DNA from 2 places in the Paenibacillus sp. MDV22-iso6 genome. Region 1 is predicted to be linked to the other one. Evidence: predicted binding sites of a transcription regulator. Region 1 holds the regulator's gene; the other holds the start of a gene.
What was found. Region 1 encodes CtsR, which represses protease genes until heat stress. Its sites were predicted from a motif close to ATGGTCAATAAAGGTCAAACA; they were not measured.
Positions count from the first base shown of each region.

Region 2: the regulator CtsR is predicted to act here: its motif matches at 2,380-2,400, upstream of clpP (ATP-dependent Clp endopeptidase proteolytic subunit ClpP).

Region 1 covers NZ_JBZVDZ010000017.1:442-4,067, forward strand. The annotation lists gene AC4PM4_RS29695 (GNAT family N-acetyltransferase) at 1-987, shown strand, start outside; gene AC4PM4_RS29700 (CtsR family transcriptional regulator) at 1,460-1,921, shown strand; gene mcsA (protein-arginine kinase activator protein McsA) at 1,952-2,476, shown strand; gene mcsB (protein-arginine kinase McsB) at 2,505-3,575, shown strand.
Region 2 covers NZ_JBZVDZ010000012.1:34,940-38,565, forward strand. The annotation lists gene AC4PM4_RS26950 (stalk domain-containing protein) at 312-1,409, shown strand; gene clpP (ATP-dependent Clp endopeptidase proteolytic subunit ClpP) at 1,694-2,290, opposite strand; tRNA gene AC4PM4_RS26960 (tRNA-Arg) at 2,468-2,542, opposite strand; gene AC4PM4_RS26965 (sugar-binding transcriptional regulator) at 3,026-3,626, shown strand, end outside.

The DNA.
Region 1 (3,626 bases):
TATATTCATGGGAGATCGTTCGAGATGGGCGGTATTGCGGGAGTAGCGACATGGCCAGAATATAGACGTAAAGGCTGGGTAGCTGGGCTGTTGAAGCATGCGCTGGAGGAAATGAACCGTAACAAACAAAGTATATCGTTTTTGCATCCGTTTTCTTTTGCATTTTATCGGAGATATGGATGGGAGACGTATGTTGAGTTTAAACGATATAAAGTGCCTACAGCTCATCTGCCTGCGAAAAAGGCAACCCCAGGAACAATTCGCCGTGGCGATCCGGGACTCAGTATATTAAAGGAAGTATACAGTGCGTACGCTGAACGCTATAACGGAACCTTGATTCGGGATGATGCGAGATGGGAGAATTCAGTTCTATCTAATGGCGCCAGCCAGAAGGCTGTATATTATGATGAAGCTGGTAAAGCACAAGGCTATGTTTTATATGAGGTTAAGGAAAGAAAGTTTACCATTAAAGAGATCATTTATCTGAATGAAGAGACAAGACAAGGTTTGTGGACCTTTATTGCCAACCATGATTCTATGATTGAGGAAGTCACTTTACAGGCACCAGCCAGTGATATGCTTGCTTTTCAATTAGATAATCCGCGGATTGAGCAGGAAATTGTACCTTTCTTCATGGCACGTATTGTGAGTGTAGAACAATTTATTTCACAGTATCCTTTTGCGAGCCCAGACTCACCAGTACAGATTAATCTCCAGGTAGAGGATGCCCATGCACCATGGAATGAAGGGGTATGGCAGTTGAATGTGGCGATGAATGGTACAGCTTCGATATGGAAAACATCTGAGTCGGCACCTAAGGATCAGACTGTTAAAGTAGACATACAGGCGCTCACCGCAATGCTGATGGGGTATCGTAGGCCCGCAGAGATGGCTCAAATAGGTAGAATTGAAGGACCGAATGGAGCGATTAAGGCTTTGGAGCAAGCGATTCCTGAACGGGAAACGTATTTACTTGATTTTTTCTGATCCTCATAGAGTAACGAGTATTCTAGGATCAATTTCATAGACTTAACTTGTATAGCATTACGATGCTAGTGTGAGACAAATGGACTTCTCCAGCTATTTTGGAGAGGTTTTTTTGTGTCAGCCGAATATTTCGTGTAAAATCGTAAAAAATGAATAGTGCTCCCTCTTGGCAAAACCACAAAATATGCTATAATGTATATAAAGTCAAAGAAAGTCAAAGTCAACTAAAGGTTAAATACTTACGTAACTTTCTTTCTGCAATCCGGTGGTGGGAGCCATATTGAAGGTAGTACACATCAGCGGATAAAAGCAATATTAAAGGACCTTCGAGCGTCCTTCGCTCTCTTGTTAAAGACCGTTGAAGATCAGTTTCGCTGTTTCCTTGATTGGTTAAATGGGTTGAGAAGGTGTACTCTGTAGGGGCGTGTGGGTCCTTATTGACTTAACGTTTCAGACAGTGGAGGATGAGTGGATGCGTAATATCTCTGATATTATCGAACAATATCTGAAGAGTATTTTGCATGAAAGTCCCGAAGGATTGGTCGAAATTCAACGTAATGATCTGGCTGATCAATTTTCATGTGTGCCTTCCCAGATCAATTATGTCATCAGCACCCGATTTACACTCGAAAAAGGTTACCTTGTGGAGAGTAAACGTGGCGGCGGCGGTTATGTTCGCATACAGCGGATTGAATTGCCGGCTCACTCGGCTCTGCATAACCATTTGCACCATAGTATTGGAGATGAGATCGGGCAGACAGCTGCCGAAGGTCTGATCTACCAACTGGAAGAAGCACGTTTCTTGAGCAAAAGGGAAGCCGGGTTGATGCGGGCAGCTGTTTCGAGAGAGATTATATTGGTCAAACTTCCTTACCGGGATCAAATTCGTGCCAGAATGTTAAAGGCGATGTTAATATCTTTGCTCGGTAAATGAAAACTATCGGGATCAAGGGGGTACATCATTGTGCTGTGCCAAGAATGCAACAACCGTCCGGCAACACTCCATTTCACGAAGATCGTGAACGGAGAGAAGACGGAATTCCATATTTGTGAGTCATGTGCTCGTGAAAAAGGGGAAATGATTCCCGGAACATCCAACGGATTTTCCATTCATAACTTATTGTCCGGGTTGCTTGATTTTGAACCCTCAGGCAAGAATGGCAGTGCGGGAGCAACACCTGCGCAATCCCTTCGTTGTGAAGAATGCGGCATGACCTATTCACAGTTTAGCAAAATCGGCCGCTTTGGCTGTAGTTCTTGTTATAAATATTTTGACAGTCGTTTGGACCCACTATTCAAACGGGTTCACGGTAGCACTTCCCACGTGGGTAAAGTACCTGCACGAGCTGGTGGTCGCATCAAGGTCAAAAGACAGATTGCTGATCTGAAACGGGATCTTCAGGAGAGCATAACGCAAGAAGAGTTTGAAGAAGCCGCTCAAATTCGTGATCAGATCAGGGAACTTGAAAAAGAAATAGCTCAGGAGTAAAGTTTGTGATGAGTAGGAGGGATGCGTAATGCCTAATCTGCGTTTTACAGAGAAGGCGCTCAGCGACTGGATGCGTAGTGATGCGGCTGATTCCGAAATCGTCATTAGCAGCCGAGTCCGGATCGCACGCAACCTGCAGCATTATCCGTTTCCGATGCTGGCTTCCAATGAGCAATCGGAAGAAGTGCTGAATAAGCTGAGCGAAGTACTTCAATATGATGACGTTCATGCCTTTGGAGATTTTCATACCCTAGATCTGATTGATATTGATGACCTTGACAAACGGGTGCTGGTGGAGAAGCATTTGATCAGTCCCAGTCTTGCGAACGAATCCAGAAATGGTGCTGTTATTCTCAGTGAGGATGAATCTGTCAGTATTATGATTAATGAAGAGGATCATCTTCGTATCCAGTGCCTCTATCCGGGGTTCCAGGTAAAAGAAGCCTGGGAGAAAGCTTCCGCCATAGATGATGCTTTTGAAGCGCATGTGGATTACGCTTTTGATGACCGCAGAGGATATTTAACCAGCTGCCCTACGAATGTAGGTACAGGTGTAAGAGCATCTGTCATGATGCATCTACCCGCTCTGGTGATGACACAGCAGATTGGCCGCATTCTAAGCGCAGTCTCCCAAGTCGGACTGACTGTACGGGGAATTTACGGTGAAGGCAGTGAGGCGATGGGTAACCTGTTCCAGATCTCGAACCAGATCACACTGGGGCAGACGGAACAAGAAGTCATCGATAACCTGCATAGTGTTGTGTTACAGATGATTGGGCATGAGCGTACCGCCAGAGAACGGTTAATTACCGACTCCAGATTGCGGATTACCGACAGGGTTATGCGTTCTTACGGCATTTTGTCCCATGCAGCCATCGTCGATTCGAAGGAAGCTGCACAGCGTCTGTCTGATGTTCGACTTGGTGTTGATCTCGGATTGTTGGACGGCTTGTCCATTACCGTGATGAACGAGTTGAATGTGATGACGCAGCCGGGCTTTTTGCAGAAAACATTTGGGGAAGACATGCGGACAGATGAGCGTGACATATATCGGGCTCAGTTGATCCGTGATACGATCAGTGCAGCCAATCAATCCTAGGTTGTTCAAGAGTTGTTTATAAAGGTTTCACGCCGCAGATGCGGCTTTTAT
Region 2 (3,626 bases), on a different contig from region 1:
GCAATAATGACAAAGACGTTGTCCATCGGACAGCGTCTTTTTTGTTATAAAGGCGCACTTTGATGAAGTTTGGAAAGAAGAGGTGAAATATGACGAAATGAATTGCTGGTTTTTGGTATCTTTTTTGTCCATTTGTTCGTAACAAAACCTTCATTATAGACATCTGGATCGAACAACATTGTAACTGGAGCTGTAAACCTTTCCGCAATCGGGTTAATTATAATAAAGAGGTGAGCGTATGAGGCATACGATCAAATCAGGATACATACGCAATGACACTCAAATTTGAATTCGAGAGAGGAGTTTTATATATGACATCATGGAAAAAATGGACTAGTGCACTACTGGCGGCAGGAATTATTGTGGGGAGCGGGGCTGTATGGCAGGATAGTTCTGTACAGGCAGCTTCAGTATCCACGAAAGTGACAACACCTACTGAGGTAACTCTGAAGTCGGGAGGCAAAACTCTTACTCAAAAAGGGCTCCTTCAAGGTGGCTCCACTTGGGTATCGCTTACCGCAGTGAAAGATGTTGCAGGTGGAAGCTTGAAATATGATGCAAAGGCTAAGGAGTACTCCTTAACGGCAGCTAATAATACGATGACCATCAGCCTGATTGATGGGGCACCGAGTGTTAGAATTAATAACTACTATCCACAAGTGGAAGCGAAGCTGATCAATGGCCGATTGTATATTCCGTTTTCTGCAATGAGAGATTATTTGGGTGTTCAGGGCAACTGGGATGGCAAAGCCAAGACACTGACGCTGAGCAAAGTGAAGCAAAATAGCGTGACAGTCAAAGCGGCAACAGTGAAAGTCAGCATCAAGAACGCTGAAGTCGATATTCAATATCCTCAGGTTAGCGGACTGGCTAACGATAAAGCAGAAGCAGCTATCAACAAGGTGCTGAAAGATGAAGTCGATGCTTTTGTAGCAGATTTCAAAAAACAAACTAAGGAATTTGGTGACGCAGCAGCGAACCGTCCATATGCATTTGAGAGTTCTTATGTCGTGACATACAACGAAAATGGTGTGCTTGGACTCATTACGCAAAGTTATCAGGACTATGCAGGTGCACATGGCATGACGTTCCGTTCAGGTCACACCTTTGCTCTGGATTCCGGCAAGGAATTGAGTCTGGATGATGTAATTCAAAATAACAAAACTGTGCGTCAGACAGTAAGCAAAAAAGTTGGAGATCAGCTTAAAGCTAGCGGTGGTTACCTTGAAGGCTATAAAGGTCTGAATAAAGATCAGGATTTCTATGTAACACCAACAGGTGTAGTTGTATTCTTCCAGTTGTATGAGTATACAGCTTATGCGGAAGGCTTCCCAGAATTCCCGTTCACATACAAAGAGTTGCTTCCTAAAGGCACAGAGCCGTTCAGTGGCTTAACAGCAGACAAGTAAAGTATTAGAATTTCATTTCGTTGAAATGATGGCTAATAGCGTATGCGTAGCTCGGTTCGTAAATGTAACTTTAGTATTAGTCTTGGGCTTATTGCAAACGTAACGCTAAGAGAGTTAAAGTGAATCAATTAAATATGTATCATGCACTTTTAAATTATCTTCAAAAAAAGGACGCCCTCGTCATATTGACGAGAGCGTCCTTTTTTCATATAGCCCACTCAACTGGGCGTTGCCGTTTGAGTGGGCTATATGGTATATCCGTTTAATTGGCGATTCGCCTCGGCTTAGATGCCTTGGGAACCTACGTTTTCAATAACTTTATCGATGATACCGTAATCGGCAGCTTCAGCAGCGCTCATAAAGTAGTCACGATCTGTATCTTTCTCAATACGCTCCAGCGGTTGGCCTGAGCGCTCAGCGATGATGCGGTTCAACGTATCACGCATTTTCAGGATGCGGCGGGCACGAATTTCGATGTCCGAAGCTTGACCTTGCGCACCACCAAGTGGTTGGTGAATCATGATTTCGCTGTTAGGCAATGCAAAACGTTTACCTTTGGCACCTGCATTCAACAGGAATGCACCCATCGAAGCCGCCATACCTACACAGATGGTAGATACATCCGGTTTGATGAATTGCATAGTATCGTAAATCGCCATACCGGCTGTAATGGAGCCGCCGGGGCTATTGATGTATAAGTGAATGTCTTTCTCCGGATCTTCCGCAGTAAGGAACAACATCTGTGCCATGATGGAATTCGCCACAACGTCATTTACATCACTGCCAAGGAAGATGATACGATCCTTCAGCAATCTGGAATAGATGTCATAGGCGCGCTCACCGCGGTTGCTCTGTTCAACGACCATTGGAATATAACTCACGTGAAAAACCTCCTCAGAAATGTAAATGTTAATTGGTGTTATATATAAACTGTTACCGTATTACCCACATCATAAACAATTCCAAACAAAAAGTCAAAGAAAGTCAAACTAAGTTTGAAAAAAAAGAAACCTATTCGGTTTCATTGGTTAAGAGTGTTATGAGCTACTAATTAAGAATGGCGCGCCCGCCAAGAATCGAACTTGGATCTCAGGCTTCGGAGGCCTACGTCATATCCATTGGACCACGGGCGCACATTGATTATTGCTGCAAACATAGTTGCATAAAAGCAGTTTTGTAATAGAAGCTTCAAATATGTGACAGCAATAATGATTATAGCTCATGAGTAATTTAATTGCAAGCTGATGTTCGCTGTTTTGGTTTGGAATACCCTGAAATTGATCATGATGAAAATAAGTGGATAAAGAGCGCAAATAGGTAAATGCTAAAAGAGGTTTTGGACATGCCATATGAAAAACCATAGCAAGCAATATGTAGATGAGAATTTTACTTTGCTTCTATATATGGTGTCGAACAGGTTGTTCTCGATCATAGTAGATTGACATTGTGAAAATAGGCGCGTACAAACGCCTGAAACGTGTCGATTTAACGCTTCGAAACACTTGCATGTCACGTCAGTTTTAGGTAGAATAGACGTGGGACTTAAAAAGTTAACCCGGGACGTTTTGGGGCCATGAAAGAAAGCTTGGAACGAGAAGCTTGCGGGAGTGGAAAGCATGCGAACGATTTTAGAAGTGCAAAAGCAGCTTCTGCCTGATCTCATGGATGTCTTGAAGAAGAGGTATACGATTCTGCACCAGATCATGTTATCGGATGTGATCGGACGAAGAACGTTAGCTAATTCCATGCAGATGACCGAGCGGGTTCTGAGGGCTGAGACCGATTTGTTAAAGGCTCAGGGACTTATTGAAATTGACAGTGCAGGCATGAAGATCAGTGAGGCAGGGCATGAATTGCTGCAGCAGTTGGAACCCGTCGCCAAAGAGCTGTTCGGATTATCCGAACTGGAAGAGCGCATCAAGCAAGCCTACGGTCTGCAAAAGGTAGTTGTGGTTCCTGGTGATTCGGACATTTCTCCATTTGCCAAACGGGAACTGGGTAGAGCCGGAGCGAAGGCTCTGGGTAATATTATGACTGATAACGATGTTGTCGCCGTAACTGGCGGTTCAACAACGGCTGGAGTCGCAGAGCAACTGACTCCGCCAACATCGCTGAAAGGTGTCTGGTTTGTACCGGCACGCGGTGGGCTGGGAGAAAGCCTTGAAATTCAGGCCAATACGATTGCATCCACGATGGCAAAACGGGTAGGGGCCCAAT